Regions from separate parts of the Streptomyces sp. NPDC056222 genome, predicted to be linked through region 3. Evidence: riboswitches for the same ligand, from Rfam matches in the RefSeq annotation. Region 3 holds a riboswitch; each other region holds the start of a gene.
The links. Region 3 has a riboswitch for cyclic di-AMP ahead of ACFC0D_RS18660 (transglycosylase SLT domain-containing protein). Riboswitches for the same ligand answer to the same signal wherever they lie in the genome.

Region 1 (4,202 bases), on a different contig from region 3:
CCGGTCTCCCCTGCCGGACCGGCGAGTCGGTGATCTCGGTGGACGGTGACGGGACGGTGCGACGCTGCCACTTCGTGAAGGCCGAGCTCGGCAACCTGTACGACGGTTCGTACCGCGCCGCGCTGCGGCCCCGCGCCTGCCCTCTCGCCCTCTGCGACTGCCACATCGGCTACGTCCATCTGGAGACGCTGCCGCTGTACGACGTTTTCGCCGGAGGCGTCCTGGAACGGATCCCCGCCGCGCTCAGAGGGGCATGAGGTCCGGGCGCTTGGCCTCCACGTGGTCCCCCGAGCTCTCACCCCGCAGCCGCCGCCCGATCCACGGGACGAGGTACTCCTTCGCCCAGTGGATGTCGTCGCGGCGCACGTCCAGGGTGTTCCGCGGCGGCAGCGGCGGCCACGCCTGGTCCGGGTCCGCCGGCACCTCCATGCCGAGGACCTGGGCGGCGCGCAGCGCGACCCGGGTGTGCCCCTCGGGCGAGAGGTGCAGCCGGTCGCCGTCCCAAGCCCGCCTGTCCTGCACCGACTTGAGCGACCACAGGTCCAGGACCGGGCAGTCGTATCGGTCGGCGACGGCCCGGACATGGGCCGTGTAGGTGGCGATCTTGCCGCGCAGATGGCGCAGGACGGGTACGTCGCGGGTGTCGAAGCCGGTCGTCACCATGACCGTGCCCACGGCCGAGGTCAGATCCGCGACGGCGCGCTCGAAGCGCTCCGCGACATCGTCCGGGTCGGTACCCGGGCGGATGATGTCGTTGCCCCCCGCGCAGAAGGTCACGAGGTCGGGGGCGAGCTCCTTCGCCCTGGGGACCTGCTCCTCCACGATCTGGTCGAGGAGGCGGCCGCGTACGGCCAGGTTGGCGTAACGGAATGCGTCGTGCTCCGGCAGCTGGTCGGCGAGCAGCACCGCGAAGCGGTCCGCCCAGCCGACGTACTTCCCATCGGGCCCGGGGTCTCCGACGCCCTCGGTGAAGCTGTCACCGATCGCCGCGTACGACCCGAATACGTCCATGTCTCTTGATCTCGAATCGTCTGCCACGGGAGCTCATCTTTCCCTTATGGGTGTGACCTACGCGACCGTAAGGAGGGGTTGACGCCGGGTGAGATACGCCACCGGTCAAGATTCCGCCAAGCCGGAATACTGCGGAACGCGAAGAGGCCCGGCACAACACGTGCCGGGCCCTTCGGGTGCTGGGTGTACGTCAGATGCTGACGCCGTGCGAGCGCAGGTAGGCCAGCGGGTCGATGTCCGAGCCGTAGCTCGGTCCGGTGCGGATCTCGAAGTGCAGGTGCGGACCGGTGGAGTTGCCGGTCGAACCGGAGAGACCGATCTCCTGGCCGCCCGTGACGGTCTGGCCGGCGGAGACGCCCAGCGAGGAGAGGTGGGCGTACTGCGAGAACGTGCCGTCGGCATGCTGGATGACGACCTCGTTGCCGTACGAGCCGCTGTTGCCCGCGGAGTAGACGGTGCCCGCGCCGACGGCCTTGACCGAGGTGCCGGAGGAGGCGATGAAGTCGACACCGGTGTGGTAGCCGGAGGACCACATGGCACCGGAGGCGCGGTACGGGGTGGAGACGCCGCCGCTGACCGGGGCGACCCAGCCGGAGGACGCGGCCTTCGCGGGAGCGGCCGGCGCCGGCGTTGAGGTCGAGGCCTGGGTGGACTCGACCGCGCCGCGGTCGGCGCTGCGCGAGCTGCGCTCACCCGAGCCGGTGGAGGACTTCTCCGCCTTGGGTGCGGCCTTCGGGGCGGCCTTCGGAGCGGCCTTGGGCGCGGGCGCCTTCGCCGTCGACTTGGCACCGAGCGTGAGCTTCATGCCGGGAAGGATCAGCGAGGGGTTCCCGCCGACGACCTGGCGGTTGTCCTCGTAGAGCTTCTTCCAGCCACCCGCCAGGTGGTGCTCGGAGGCGATCTTCGACAGGTAGTCGCCGCGGACGACGGAGTACGTCTTCGGCTTGGCGGTCTTGTCGGCGGCGGGGGCCTTCGCGGGAGCGGCGGCGACGGCGGCGACGGCCTGCTCGGGCGTCACGGTCGGGGCGCCCTTGTCGGCGGCGTGGGCTCCGGTCGCACCGAGGAGCGGCAGGGCGACGACGGCGCCACCGGTGCCGGCGGCGACGAATCCGCGCGTGATCGGGTTGACCTTGGGACGGCGGTGCTTACCCTTTGCGGGCATGGCGAATTCCTCTCCGTCGCCTGCGAGGTGAGCTGTCGGGTTCGGACTGGAGATGTCCGGCCGCGTTCTCACGCGGCTTAACCCCAAGCCGTCCGGATCGAGCCGGTTCGGCGTACTTACCTGGGTCCCCCGCTCCTGCCGTACGTGGATGGGTGCGGATTCCGGGCGGTGGCAGGATTCGGCGGTCCGACCGGATTGACGGTGACCGTAGACGAGCGGAGTCGGCGCGAACAAGCCACCGTTTTTCTCTCGCATTCAGGGCCGGGATATTCACGCCGAATTCCGGTCACCCTCCGTGGAGGGCGGAGCGCCGATTCCCTTTTCCGGCAGGGAGATCGCCCGGAACGATCAGGCACGGTCCGTCACTTTTATGACGCTGCTCACGCACCCGAACCCATCTCCCCTATTACCAGGGCGCGTTATACCTAAGGGCCCAATTCGGACAGAACACCCATTCCCATACCCCGGGGGTAGGCGGAGCCGACCCCACCCGGGATGATTGCCCCAGGAACCGATCTCGATCAGCCAACCTTCAGGAGCACTCGTGACGCAGCAGCTGCCGCAGATCCCGTCGACCGAACCCGAGCTCACCGGGGTGCGCAACTTCCGGGACGTGGGCGGCCTGCCGACCGTGACAGGCGGATCGGTGCGATTCGGACGGCTCTTCCGCAGCGGCCACCTCGCGCACGCCACCGAGGAGGACGCGGCCTTCCTCTCCACCCTCGGGCTGCACACGATCTTCGACTTCCGCAACCAGGCGGACCGGAAGGTCGAGGGCCCGGACGTCGAACTTCCGGGTGTACGAAATGTGAACATACCGCTCAATGACCCGGCCGACGGCAAGGAGTTCTGGAAGCTGGTCAGCACGGGCGAGCTGGAGCAGCTCCGCGCCATCCTGGGTGACGGCAAGGCGGCCGGCCGAATGTCCGATTCGTACCGGAAGATGATTGTCGAGCGGACCGCTGAGCACAGCCGCATCCTGCACGCGATGGCCGAGGACAGCGTTCCGGCGCTGATGCACTGCGCGGCCGGCAAGGACCGCGCGGGCCTGTCGATCGCCATCTCGCTGCTCGCGGTGGGTGTCGAGCGCGAGGCGATCGAGGCCGACTACGTGAAGTCGAACGACCCGCACCGCCGGTACAAGGTGCGCCGCAGCTCCACCGCCGCGGACGCCATGTCGCCCGAGGTGATGGAGCTGCTCAGCCCGCTCTTCGACGCGCGCGTCGAGTACCTGCGGGCCTCGTTCGAGACGATCGAGCAGACCTGGGGCACGGTCGAGAGCTACCTCACGGACGGCCTCGAGCTCTCTCCCGAGACGCGGGAGCGGCTGCGCGAGCGACTCGTCGTCGAGGCGTGACCCCGCCCCCTACTGGTTCTGCCCGCCGAGCATGAACAGCAGGTAGAGGAACCCGGCGAAGAGGTGCCCGGCCACCAGATAGGCGAAGAGCCGGAGCACCAGACCCTTGGGGAACTTGCCCCCGTCGCGCTCTTCGCCGGTGACGGGTGCGGACTTCTCGGACATATCGGCCCCTTCCGAAGGGCTCAGCGCGGATACGGAGTTCCGTCGCCGAGACACAGCTCGGCAGCGGGGCTCTGCATCAGCGTGTGGACGAAGAGCAGCTCGGCCCCGCCGCGGCCGGCGGCGCCGATGCGGTGCGGGGTGAGCGAGTCGAAGTGCGCGCTGTCCCCCGGGTCGAGTACGTGCACGGTGTCGCCGAGTGCGAGCCGCACCTGCCCTTCGAGGACGTGGAGCCACTCCTCCCCGGGGTGGACGCGCACGATGTCGGTCCGGGTGGCGTACGGCACGTGGACCCGGAGCGCCTGCATCGCGCGGCCGGGGCCACCGGCCTGGCGATAGATCCAGCCGTCGGCCTCGACGGGCTCGGACCGACCCGCCCTGACGACCGGATCACGCTCGGGCGGAACCTCCCCCAGGAGCTCGGCGACCGTCGTACCGTAGATGCGGGCGAGGGCGAGCAGCATGGGCAGCGAGGGCTGCCGGCGGCCCGTCTCCAGCCGGGAGAGATGG
Region 2 (4,202 bases), on a different contig from region 3:
ACCGCAAGCGGCTTCGCCTTCACCGAGAACATCCTCTATCTCGGCCGGGCCTTCGGCGAGGACCAGGAGATCGGCACGACCGGCATCGGCTCGATGACCGCGGGCACCTTCTTCGCACGGATCGTGATGTCGCCGTTCGCGCATCCGCTCTTCACCGTGCTCACCGGCCTCGGCTTCGGCTTCGCCGCCCTCGCCGCCCGGCGCCAGCGCGTGCGGCGCGTCCTGCTGCCGGTCGCCGGTCTCGTCCTCTCGATGGGCGTGCACGCCCTGTGGAACAGCTCGGCGACCGTCCTCGGACCGTGGGGCTTCATCGTCGTGTACGGCATCTTCATGGTGCCCGCGTTCGGTCTGCTGACCTGGCTGGCGATATGGAGCAGGCAGCGGGAGCTGCGCACGATATCCGGGCAGCTCCCGGCGTACGCGGCGGCCGGCTGGCTCTCCCCCGCCGAGCCGCTCGCGCTCTCCTCGATGCGGGCCCGCTCCCTCGCCCGCGACTTCGCCCGCCGCACGTACGGCCCGGCGGCCGCCGTAGCGGTCGGGGAGTACGAGGCGTTCGCGACGACCCTCGCCTTCCTGCGCCACCGCGCCCAGCGCGGCGCGGGCGCACCTGACTTCCTCGCCCGTGAGCAGGAGCTGCTCCACCACCTCTGGCAGCGCAAGGCGGTCGCATCCCCCGCCCTGACCTACGCCGCGCGGGCGACGGGCCAGGTCTGGGCGCCGCCCCAGTACCTCGACTACGGCGGCTACAACCCGTACCGGAGCTAGATCGCGGGGCGCCTCCGGGTCGGTCGGCCGCATGTCGGGCGCGGCCGGACGCCGACGGCACCGCGGATGATGCGGTGTTCCGGCACCCCTGACGTCGGGGGTAGCGCCAGGACCGCCTGAATCGTGGGGGTGCCGCAGAACCGCCGGAGTCGTGGGGAGCGCAACGAGGGACGCGCCCCCGCGCGAAGAGCGTGGGGGCGCGTCGAAGACTCGGCGGCCTCAGCGGCCTGGGATTCCCGGCCGGATCAGACCGACAGGCCCTTGTCCCGCAGCCAGGCGGCCGGGTCGATGCCGTCGCCGCCCGCGGTGTGGACCTCCAGGTGCAGGTGCGGCCCGGTCACGTTGCCGGTCGCGCCGACACGGCCGATCGTCTCGCCCGTGCCCACCGACTGGCCCACGCTCACCGTCATCGAGGACAGGTGCGCGTACCAGACCTCCGAGCCGTCCTCCAGCTCGAGGACGATCCGGTAGCCGTACGAGCCCGACCAGCCCGCCGACTTGATGGTGCCGCCGTGGACCGCCTTGACCGGGGTGCCGGTGGGCGCCGCGAAGTCGAGGCCCGTGTGGTAGCCGGAGGACCACATGGAGCCGGACTGGCCGTAGGTGGAGGTGAGGGTGTACGAGGACGTGGGCAGGGAGTAGCTCGCGGCGAGCTTGGCCAGCCGCTCCGCCTCGGCCTTGGCCGCTGCCTCCGCCTCCGCCTTCTTCTTCGCCTCGGCGGCGGCCTTCTCGGCCGCGGAGGCCTTCGCCGCCGCCTCGGCCGCTGCCTTCTCGGCGGCCTGCTTCTCCGCCTCGGCCTTCTCGGCCGCGTCGGCGGAGGCCTGCTGCTGCTCGGCCTGCTGGAGGATGCGGGCGCGCAGCGCCTCGCCGGCGTCGGCGGTGGACTCGGACGCGGAACCGCCGCCGGTCTTCTCGGCGCTGTCGGCCGAGAGGGTGAGGGAGGCGGTGAGCGGCTGCGGGTTGTTCGTCCCGGAACCCGTACCGTCGGCGCCGTCCTCGTCGGAGATGAGCTCGCCGACGCCCGGCAGTTCGGAGGCGTCCGGGAGGTTCAGGTCCGGGAGCGATATGGAGACCGGGGGCTTGTCCTTGGCGGTGGCCATGCCACCCGCGCCGACGGCCGCGATGACACCGACGCCGAGGACGGTGGAGGAGCGGGCGAAGGCGGAGCGCTGCTTCACGACCCGGTGGCGGCCACCGGAGCGGGCCTGCTGGCGAAGGGAGTCCTCGGTGGGGTTCCACTCCCCCCACGTCGTGGTGTCGTCCGTACCGGCGGCGCCCGGCGCACCGAACGCTTGGAACCCGTCGAAGGTGTCTTCGGGGGCAGGGGTGTTGGACGCCACGGAGGCGTACTCCTTTCCTTCCTTCTCGCCTACCGGGTTAGCTGACGGGTTCGGAGCAGGAAGGTCTCCTACGAGCGGTGTCGCACGGATGCGACGGTGCCCGATTCACCCCAAGTGGTGGTTCCCCGGTTCCTTTTCAGGATTCGGCGCGTGCGCACGGTGCCGTCTCTTGCGACGGCTGGGACGACCGCGCTGCGTTATCGAACGTTAATAGACAGGAGGGCCGGATTCCAAGCTGTTCCGAGTGATCATTCAAGGGATTGAGGCAGTACAGCCCGATTTGACCCCGCTTCAGTTAACCCCTGCCTGAAAGAGTTGGAACTGACAGTGTGTCAGTTGTTATCGCAGCGGTACCTCTCCACTACGCATGGTCACGGCACCACCGGCATCGTCCGCCGCCGCTCCGGCTGCCCGGTCGCCGGACGGCTCACGGCGAGCAGCGCCATGTCGTCCGTGGAGCCGCCGCCCGTGTAGCGACGGACGTCGTCGACGAGCGCGTCCAGCAGCTCCTCGGGACCCGGGAAGATCCGGCCGGCGAGCCGCTCGGCCGGATCGTAGAAGGTGCCCTCGGCGTCGCGCGCCTCGGACAGCCCGTCGGTGTAGAAGAGCAGCGTCGCGCCGGGCGGGTACGGGCTCTCGTCCGCCCGGTCCGGCCAGGCGGCCAACTCGCCCATGCCGAGCGGCAGCGCCGGCTCGCTCGGCGCCAGAAGCTCCAGGCCCCCGTCCGCGTGCAGCAGCAGCGGCTCGGGGTGACCGCGGTTCACCACCCGTACGTGTCCGTCCACGCGCGGGATCTCGGCCAGGACGGCCGTGGTGAACCCCTCGAAGGCGTCGAGGCTGGAGCGCCGCGTGCCCTCCCGGGCCAGCGCCCGCTCCAGCCGCTGCGCGACGCCCTCGAGGGTCGCCTCCTGCTCGGCCGCCTCCCGGAAGGCCCCGATCACGATGGCGACCGCCTCGACCGCGTCCAGCCCCTTGCCCCGTACGTCACCGACCACGAGCCGCACCCCGTACGGAGTGTCCTGGACGGCGAACAGATCGCCGCCGATGAACGCGTCCGCCTGCGCGGCCTCGTAACGAGCCGCCACCTGAAGGCCGCCGATCCGCTCGGCCGGCGTCGGCAGGACCGCCTTCTGGGCGGCCGCCGCGATCACCCGGGCCGAGGCGAGCCGCTCGCCGCTGCGCAGGACGACCCGGTTGATGAGCAGGGCGAGGGCGGCGACGGTGGCGACGGTGAACGTCTCGGTGAGGGAGGGAACTTCGGTGGCCGTGTGGTTGTAGAGGTGCAGACCGACGCCGGCCAGGATCGCGGCGATGCCGGTGAGCAGGGTCGTGAGCATCGAGAAGAACGGGGCCGCGATGAGCGGAGCGGCCGAGAACATCGGGGCCGCCGTGTACGAGGGCGGGGTGGAGAGGTCGAAGACGACACCGCCGAGGATGACGAGTGGGGGCAGGGCCCGGATGAACCGCCGGGCCTGCTCGGCTCGCGGCCGCGGACGCCCGTTCACGTCGCCGCCCGCGCCTCGCTGCCCCTGCCCCACCTGTGCTCTCCTGCCCGGTCCGTACACGGCGACGGACGGTACCGCGCCCACCCCAGGGTGGCGGGAGCCGCGCCGCGCGGCGACCCCCGCTCGGCCGAGTGGGTGACACCTCCTCAGCCGCTCACCCCTACGCCCCCGCCCTTCACCTCCGCGCGCCCCCGGCCCTTACCCCCGAGCGCCCGGGACCGCGTCCGCGCTCAGCCGTCCGCCGCGCCCCAGGGCCCCCACCGCGCACGCGCACGCCAACCCGACCCCGCACAGCACCAGCCACGGCGTCGCCGACCACCCGGTCACATCGAGCAGCGCGCCCGTCCCCAGGTTCCCGAGCGTGATCCCGATCCCGCAGACGGTGTTGTAGAGCCCGTAGTGCGTGGCCACCCACCGCCCGCCCGAGAGCGCGACGACCGTGTCCATCTCGTACGGGTACAGCACCGCGTTCGCGACCGCCAGGGCCGCCGCGCACAGCAGCAGCCCCCCGAGCCCGGGCACGGCCACCGGCGGCAGGAAAGCCGCGCCCATCAGCACGAGGCCGAGGACCAGACACCGCTCACGGCTCAGC
Region 3 (4,202 bases):
TGGCCAACGAGGCCTTCTCCGAGCACCCGTACGCCCCGCCCGGCGACGGCGCGCACTTCGTGGACCTCGTCTACCGCGCGCTCGCCGCGAATCCCGAGGTGTTCGACGGGACGGTCCTCTTCCTCAACTACGACGAGAACGACGGATTCTTCGACCACGTCCCGCCGCCGGTCGCGCCGCCCGGAACCCCGGGCGAGTACCTCGACGGCGTCCCGATCGGGCTCGGTTTCCGGGTCCCGATGCTCGTCATGTCCCCGTGGACGCGTGGCGGCTGGGTCAGCTCGGAGGTCTTCGACCACACCTCCGTCCTGCGGTTCATGGAGACCTGGACGTCCGCCCTCGGCACCCCCGCCGCGTGCCCCAACATCAGCGCCTGGCGGCGCAAGGTCACGGGCGACCTGACCGGGGTCTTCGACTTCGGGAACCCCGTCTTCGGCGTTCCCGCGGGGCTCCCGTCCACCGCCAAGGTGATCGGGCAGTCGACCTGCGCCCCCCTGCCCAACCCGGTCCCGCAGGACAACGCCCTGCCCGCGCAGGAGGCCGGCACCCGCCCGGCGCGCGCCCTGCCGTACCAGGTCAACGGCAACCTCGACCGGTTCGAGTTCGGTGCCGCGGGCAAGATCCTGGCCTGGTTCTCCATGACGAACCAGGGCTCGCAGGCGAAGCGCGCGGCGCACTTCACGATCCATCCGCACCAGCACCGGTCCACGGCGGCGTGGCAGTACACCGTCGACGCGGGCACGACGTCCACGGACTACTTCAACATCGGGACGGGCTCGGGGTCGGGCAAGTACGACATCTCGATGATGGGCCCCAACCGCTTCCTGCGCCGCTTCATCGGCGACGCCTCGAAGCCGGGCAAGGCGATCGAGGTCGCGGCGCGCTTCGCGACCGAGCCGGGCACGGGGAAGACGGCGATCTACTTCGCGATGAAGAACGCCTCCACCACTCCGGTGACGTTCACCATCCGCTCGAACGCCTACCGCTCCGACGGGCCGTGGACGTACACGGTGGCGGCGAACTCCTCGCGCGAGGACCACTTCAACGCCGTGGCGTACCACAACGGCTGGTACGACTTCACCGTCCTCGCCGACATCGACGGCACCTGGTCGCGCCGCTACACGGGCCACATCGAGACCGGCACCGCGAGCATCACAGGCTGACACACAGCCGCACTCCCCACCAAAAGGGACACAAGGGTCTTTATTATCCCTTGTGTCCCTTTTCTCAACTCACCTGAATTTACCCTAATGACCGATTTGACACCCCTGGTGAGATGAATCACGCAAAGGGCCTGCAACCATCTCCTCGCACCTTCCGTCCCCTTGCCCTTCAAGGAAGTTCGGCGGGGTGGGCGCGGCGGAAATCCCCTCGGCGAATTACCCACGTACGCGACGTCTTGTTTCTGTCGACATTTCTCGCCTACGGTCACCTCGACCCGGACGGATCGCCGAATCCTGCCACCGTCCGAAAAGACCGATCATTCACCCGAAGGCAGGAGCGGGGGACCCACTATTCGCCGGTCCGGATTCTCCGGAGCGGCTCGGGGTGAAGTCGCACGTGTGCGGCCGGGCATCTCCAGCCCGAACCCGACAGCTCACCCCGCAGGCGCCGGAGAGGAATGCATCATGCCCGCACACGGTAAGCACCGGCGCCCCAAGCGACGTCCCCTGACCCGCGGTATCGCCCTTGCGAGCACGGGTGGCGCCGCACTGGCCCTGCCCCTGGTCGCCACGGCCACCGCTCATGCGACGCCCCAGACGGCCCCCGCGACCGCCCCCGCCGAGAAGACCGTCTTCAGCGCCCCGGCGAAGATCGCGGAATCAATTCCGGCCGCCCAGAATTCTGCCGCCAAGATTTACAAGGTCGTCCGCGGCGACTCCCTTTCGGTGATCGCGCACGAGCAGGACGTCCAGGGCGGCTGGAAGGCCCTGTACCGCGCGAATCGCAGCGCCGTGGGTGACAACCCGTCACTTATCCACCCTGGCCTCGAACTGACGCTCAGCGGGAAATCCGCCACCGCCCCGAAGCAGCCCAAGCAGTCGAAGTCCTCGGCCCGTTCGGACGCCGACCGGGCCGACCGCTCGCAGCAGCGGAGCACCGCTCCGGCCAAGGCCGCTCCCGCCAAGGCCGCTCCCGCGAAGCCCGCCGCCGCGGCTTCCGGGAAGGCCGCCGCCGCAGCCCCCAAGGCCGCCCCGGCGAAGACCTACGCCAACAACCTCGACGGCTGGATCCGCGAGTCGCTGGACGTCATGGCGCGCTACGGCATCCCGGGCTCGTACGACGGGATCCACCGCAACATCATGCGCGAGTCCTCGGGCAACCCGCAGGCCATCAACCTCTGGGACTCGAACGCCGTCAAGGGCACGCCGTCCAAGGGTCTCCTCCAGGTCATCGAGCCGACCTTCCTCGCCTACCACGTGCCGGGCACGTCGATGGACCTCTTCGACCCCGTCGCCAACATCACCGCGGCCTGCAACTACGCCGCGGACCGCTACGGCTCCATCGACAACGTCAACGGGCCGTACTGATCCCCTGCTCCGCGTCGACTCCACGCCCCGGCCCCGGTCCCTCATGGGCCGGGGCTTCGGCGTCCCGCCAAGCGGTCTGGGGCATTCCGTCCCCATGTCGCGTTCATGGCGTGCACCATGGGCGACTGATGATCCGCGACGGGGATCGCGGATCCCGTCCCTGGGGGGAACGACGTATGAAGAGAACGCTTGCCCTGTGCGCGGCCGTCGCCGCGGTGTCCGGTCTGCTCACGGTTGCCGGTCCGGCCGTCGCCCAGACGCCCGGCGCGACCGCCTCACGGTGCACGTCCGGCCCGACCGTACTTCCCTCGCTCCCGCCGGACGCCCGTGGCGGGATCTCCACCGAGGGCGTGCACGATCTCGGCCCGCGCGGCCTGGCCGTGGGCGCGAGCGGCGGCCTGCCGGTGTACTGGAGGGGTGAGCGGCTGCACCGTGTGCCGCTGCCCGAGGGCTACGACGAGGGTGCTGTCCGAGCCGTCAACCGGCAGGGACTCATGGCCGGCTGGGTGGGCCGCCGCTCGGACGGTTCGACCGCCCTGTTCAGCTACCGCCCCGGGGCCTCGTCGGTGCGGCTGTTCGCCGAGGGGGTGCCACGGGGCGCGTCCGATGTGGACGTCGACGACGCCGGGCGGATCGCGGGCGTCGACAGCGACGGCACGGCGAAGGTGTGGCGGGACGGGAAGGTCACGCGGACCCTGGCGCTGCCGCCGGACGCGGGACCGGGCACGGTCGTGACGCGGATCACCGGTGTCAACGCGCGCGGCGATGTGATCGGCGCGGCCGAGCAGTCGTACGACGGCCCCGACGGTTTCACCTGGAGCTCCTTCCCGGTGCTGTGGCCGGGGGACGGCGGCCCGGCCCGTGCGCTGCCGGTCGCGCGCGCCGAGTATCTGGTCCACAACATGGCCGAGGGCATCGACGACGCCGGGCGGGTCGTCGGGTACGTCTCGGTCAGCGACCGGTTCGACCCGGAGAGCGAGCCCTGGTCGTGGGCGCCCCCGTTCCAGGATCACGGCTCCTCCCCCGGCCTCCTCGCCGGGCAGGAGGAGGGTGAGTTCGGTGCGATCAGCCCGACGACGGGCGTCGCAGTGGGTACGGCGACGACCCACCGGGAGGGCGCCCCGCTGCTGCCCTCCCAGGCTCAGTTGTGGCCGGGGCACGGCCCGGTCCTCGCGCTGCCGTCGCTCGGCGCGGACCGCGACGCGACGGCCCGCGCCGTGTCCGACGACGACCGGGTGGGCGGAGTCGCCGTCGACGCGTCGTGGGTGGCCCGTCCGGTGATCTGGAACTGCGCGAGCCGACAGGCGTACGTGCCCCCGGGCTCGTAGCAAAGCCGGCAGGCGATGTCGGGGCGCGGACGGCCGCACCGGGTCCGTCCGCGCCCCTGACCGGTTGGGGGCGCGGACAGGGCACGCCAGGTCCGCGCCCCGACAGGTCAGTCGTCGGGAGGTCGGGCGTCGGCAGGTCAGGCGTCGAGCCGTGGCCGGGCGGACTCCGGTACGGAGGTCGTGGCGTCCGTGGTCCTGGTGCGGCCCACGGACACCCGAAGCGTCACGGCAGCCGCGACGCCCGCCACCAGGCCCCAGGTCAGGGCGGCCGGCACGCCTCCGCCGAGGACGGCGGACATGTGCAGGAGCCCCCAGCGCAGGCCCGACCCGTCCGTCGCGATCC
Region 4 (4,202 bases), on a different contig from region 3:
AACGAGGCCGCCGCCATGGCCTTCATCCTTCTCTTCGCGGGGTTCGAGACCACGGTCAACCTGGTCGGCAACGGCGTGTACGCCCTGCTGCGCAACCCGGGCGAGCGCGAGCGGCTCCAGGCCTCGATCGCGGCGGGGGAGCGGGGACTCCTGGAGACCGGTGTCGAGGAGCTGTTGCGCTACGACGGGCCGGTGGAGATGGCGACCTGGCGGTACGCGATGGAGCCGCTGACCATCGGCGGGCAGGAGATCCCGGCGGGCGACCCGGTCCTCGTCGTGCTCGCCGCCGCCGACCGTGACCCGGCGCGCTTCGACGAGCCGAACACCCTTGATCTGTCGCGGCGGGACAACCAGCACCTGGGGTACGGGCACGGCATCCATTACTGCATCGGCGCTCCGCTCGCCCGGCTGGAGGGACAGATCGCGCTCGCGACGCTCCTGACTCGCCTGCCGGACCTGCGACTTGCCGCCGATCCTGCCGATCTGCGGTGGCGCGGCGGGCTCATCATGCGTGGATTGCGCACGCTTCCGGTCGAGTTCTCCCCTTTGGGTGGCTGACGGTCCGTCAAGACTGTGACTTTTACGTGATCTCCGCTGCATCGACTTGTTACTGACGTTCGAATGCCGCTACGTTCACCGTCATCTCAGCAGTCACGCGAAAGGCCCTCCGTATGCGCTCCGGGAACGGACGACACCGCAGACCCCGCCAGGCCCCCGCCATAGTGGTCGCCGCAGGCGTGACCGGATCCGCGCTGGCGATGCCGCTGCTCGCCGCGGGCTCCGCCTCCGCCGCCGACGCCGCCACCTGGGACCGGGTGGCCGAGTGCGAGACGGGCGGCCTGTGGAGCGCACACTTCGGCAACGGCCTCTACGGCGGACTGCAGTTCACGCAGGAGACCTGGGAGACGTACGGCGGTCTGGCGTACGCGACCAGTGCGGACCTCGCGAGCCGTGCCCAGCAGATCGCGGTTGCCGACAAGGCGCTCGCCGCCGGCTCCACGCAGTGGGCCACCTGCGCCCCGATCGCCGGACTGACGAACGACGGCCTCGCGCCCGGCGTCGACCCGGGGCCTGCGATCACTCCGGAGGAGCCCACGGGCCCGGTCGAGGAGTCGAACCGGACGGCGGGCCTTCCGGCCACCCCCGGGGCCACCACCCCCGAGACCGTCACCCCCGGGACCACCGCGCCCTCGACGTCGAGCCCGACCGCCGTCCCCGAGACCTCCGTCACGCCTTCCGCGCCGGCGACTCCGGGCACCGGTAAGCACCGCGGTGACGCGGCCCCGGAGGAGACGGCCAATCCGGGCAAGAGTGGTGAAAACGGTCGACATGCCGCACCAACGGACACTCCGGCTGATGCGCCGACAGGCGAGGCGACCCCGGGCGGGAATGGGGAGAAGTCGGACAGTACGGATGTAGCGGGCTCCGGGGATGTCAAGGACTCCAAGGACTCCGCGGGTGTTACGGACACCAAGGGCAACTCGGGCGAATACACCGTCAAGCCCGGCGACAACCTCACCGACATTGCACGGGAGAACGAACTCCCGGGCGGCTGGGGCGCTCTCTATGACGCCAACCGCTCGACGGTGGGTGCCGATCCCGACCTCATCATCCCTGGCCAGAGCCTCGACCTGACGATCGATCTCCTCCCGTCGAAGGGGTAGTTCGGGGCTGTATGTCCGGTTCTGTGCAACTGAGACATGGGTCTCTTTGCCTCAACTGGCATATCGCGTCCGCAAAGTTTGCTTCCGTCACCTCTCACCTGCGTAAACACCCTTCGTCCCGAAGTGGGTACGGGCGATATTTCCCCAATGGGCCTCTTTGAACTTCGGAGAGGTCTGTGTCTACGGTCAGCACCGCTCGCCACCGCGGGCCCCGTCGACCGATACGCCGAATCCTGCCGTCGGCCGATGGGAACAGTCGTCGCGTCATGCGCCGAAGGCAGGAGCGGGGGACCCAAGGTAAGTGCCGCCCCCGGCCGTTGAGACAGGCGGCCGAGGACGCGGCTTGGGGTGAAGCCGCGCGCTAGGTCGCGCGGCCGGGCAACTCACATGGCCCGAACCCGACAGCTCACCTCGTAGGCGTCGGTGAGGAGATTCCCCATGCTGTTTTCCGCCAAGGGCAAACACCGTCGTGCCTCCAAGGCCACCCGCGCCGTCGCCCTCGCCGGCATCGCCGGTGTCGCCGTCGCCGCGCCGCTCATGACCGCCGGGTCCGCCTCGGCCGCGACCGCCTCCGAGTGGGACGTCGTCGCCCAGTGCGAGTCCGGCGGCAACTGGGCCATCAACACCGGCAACGGCTACTACGGCGGCCTGCAGTTCTCCGCCTCCACCTGGGCCGCCTACGGTGGCACCGCGTTCGCCGCCACCGCCGACCAGGCCTCGAAGTCGCAGCAGATCCAGATCGCCGAGAAGGTCCTGGCCGGCCAGGGCAAGGGTGCCTGGCCGAGCTGTGGCGTGGGCCTCTCCGGCGCCGCGTACACCGGCGCCGCCGAGAGCGCGCCGGCCCAGGCCGCTCCGGCCGCCCCCGAGCGCAAGGCCGAGCAGCCGACGACCCGCAGCGAGCAGCGGACCGCCCCGAAGGCCGAGGCGAAGACCGTCACCACCCCGACCGGCAAGAAGGTCGCGAAGGGTGACGGCGAGTACAAGGTCGTCGCCGGCGACACCCTGAGCAAGATCGCCGCCGCCCAGAAGGTCGAGGGCGGCTGGGAGAAGCTCTTCGAGCTGAACAAGGACGTCGTCGAGGACGCCGACCTGATCCACCCGGGCCAGCAGCTTCACCTGAAGTGAGCCCGGCGGTTCGCGTGAGTCCGGCGGCTCACGCGGCCCCTCCGACCCTCCCGCGGTGACCACCCCGGCCCGGCGCACCCTCCCCCGTGTGTGCCGGGCCGGGGTTCCGCGTTTCCCGGCTCCGCGTGCGCCCGGGTTCCCGGATGCGGGGTTCCCGTAGCCCCTCACCCCGCGTTACCGGTGAGTAGGTCTGGGGTGTTTTGACCCGGGATACCTGCCCTCGGGTCCTTTTTCGTCCCAGGGGGCGGGCGCCGGGCGGGCCGGAGCCCCGGAGCCGGTTAGGCTCTTGGCGCAAGGCCAAAGCGACCCTGCACAGCAAGCGTCACATCTAGCGTCACATCCCAGAAGGAGATGCTCGTGCCGTCCATCGACGTCGTCGTAGCCCGGGAAATCCTGGACTCCCGAGGCAACCCCACGGTCGAGGTCGAGGTCGGCCTCGACGACGGCAGCACCGGTCGTGCTGCTGTTCCGTCCGGTGCCTCCACCGGTGCGTTCGAGGCCATTGAGCTCCGTGACGGAGACAAGAACCGCTACCAGGGCAAGGGCGTCGAGAAGGCCGTCCTCGCCGTGATCGAGCAGATCGGCCCGGAGCTCGTCGGCTACGACGCCACCGAGCAGCGCCTGATCGACCAGGCCATGTTCGACCTGGACGCCACGGACAACAAGGCCTCGCTCGGCGCCAACGCCATCCTCGGCGTCTCCCTCGCCGTCGCGCACGCCGCGTCCGAGGCCTCCGACCTCCCGCTCTTCCGCTACCTGGGCGGCCCGAACGCGCACCTGCTGCCCGTTCCGATGATGAACATCCTGAACGGCGGCTCGCACGCCGACTCCAACGTGGACATCCAGGAGTTCATGATCGCGCCCATCGGCGCGGAGTCCTTCTCCGAGGCCCTGCGCTGGGGCACCGAGGTCTACCACACCCTCAAGGCCGTCCTGAAGACGAAGGGCCTGTCCACCGGCCTCGGCGACGAGGGCGGCTTCGCCCCGAACCTGGACTCCAACCGCGAGGCGCTCGACCTCATCCTGGAGGCCATCAAGCAGGCGGGCTACGCCCCGGGCAAGGACATCGCGCTGGCGCTCGACGTCGCCGCGTCCGAGTTCTACAAGGACGGCTCGTACGAGTTCGAGGGCAAGTCCCGCACGGCCGCCGAGATGACCGAGTACTACGAGGAGCTCGTCTCCTCGTACCCGCTGGTCTCCATCGAGGACCCGCTGTTCGAGGACGACTGGGCCGGCTGGAAGGTGCTCACCGACAAGCTGGGCTCCAAGGTCCAGATCGTCGGCGACGACCTGTTCGTCACCAACCCTGAGCGCCTCGCCCGCGGCATCGAGGAGGGCACCGCCAACGCCCTGCTCGTCAAGGTCAACCAGATCGGTTCGCTGACCGAGACCCTGGACGCCGTCGAGATGGCC

Region 1: linked by a shared signal. The riboswitch ahead of ACFC0D_RS16530 (peptidoglycan DD-metalloendopeptidase family protein) and the one ahead of ACFC0D_RS18660 (transglycosylase SLT domain-containing protein) in region 3 are both predicted to bind cyclic di-AMP.
Region 2: linked by a shared signal. The riboswitch ahead of ACFC0D_RS32970 (M23 family metallopeptidase) and the one ahead of ACFC0D_RS18660 (transglycosylase SLT domain-containing protein) in region 3 are both predicted to bind cyclic di-AMP.
Region 4: linked by a shared signal. The riboswitch ahead of ACFC0D_RS32765 (transglycosylase family protein) and the one ahead of ACFC0D_RS18660 (transglycosylase SLT domain-containing protein) in region 3 are both predicted to bind cyclic di-AMP.

Annotation. Positions count from the first base shown of each region.
Region 1 is NZ_JBHJTL010000030.1:3,679-7,880, reverse strand. It holds gene ACFC0D_RS16540 (STM4011 family radical SAM protein) at 1-257, shown strand, start outside; gene ACFC0D_RS16535 (SGNH/GDSL hydrolase family protein) at 244-1,038, opposite strand; gene ACFC0D_RS16530 (peptidoglycan DD-metalloendopeptidase family protein) at 1,202-2,173, opposite strand; cyclic di-AMP (ydaO/yuaA leader) riboswitch at 2,178-2,351, opposite strand; gene ACFC0D_RS16525 (tyrosine-protein phosphatase) at 2,718-3,530, shown strand; gene ACFC0D_RS16520 (DUF6126 family protein) at 3,540-3,695, opposite strand; gene ACFC0D_RS16515 (XRE family transcriptional regulator) at 3,716-4,202, opposite strand, start outside.
Region 2 is NZ_JBHJTL010000107.1:15,674-19,875, forward strand. It holds gene ACFC0D_RS32965 (PrsW family intramembrane metalloprotease) at 1-765, shown strand, start outside; gene ACFC0D_RS32970 (M23 family metallopeptidase) at 1,011-2,105, opposite strand; cyclic di-AMP (ydaO/yuaA leader) riboswitch at 2,117-2,264, opposite strand; gene ACFC0D_RS32975 (PP2C family protein-serine/threonine phosphatase) at 2,477-3,694, opposite strand; gene ACFC0D_RS32980 (MFS transporter) at 3,809-4,202, opposite strand, start outside.
Region 3 is NZ_JBHJTL010000035.1:65,213-69,414, forward strand. It holds gene ACFC0D_RS18655 (phosphocholine-specific phospholipase C) at 1-1,163, shown strand, start outside; cyclic di-AMP (ydaO/yuaA leader) riboswitch at 1,439-1,624, shown strand; gene ACFC0D_RS18660 (transglycosylase SLT domain-containing protein) at 1,629-2,531, shown strand; gene ACFC0D_RS18665 (hypothetical protein) at 2,708-3,859, shown strand; gene ACFC0D_RS18670 (hypothetical protein) at 3,997-4,202, opposite strand, start outside.
Region 4 is NZ_JBHJTL010000105.1:16,160-20,361, forward strand. It holds gene ACFC0D_RS32755 (cytochrome P450) at 1-558, shown strand, start outside; gene ACFC0D_RS32760 (transglycosylase family protein) at 738-1,664, shown strand; cyclic di-AMP (ydaO/yuaA leader) riboswitch at 1,924-2,099, shown strand; gene ACFC0D_RS32765 (transglycosylase family protein) at 2,103-2,789, shown strand; gene eno (phosphopyruvate hydratase) at 3,141-4,202, shown strand, end outside.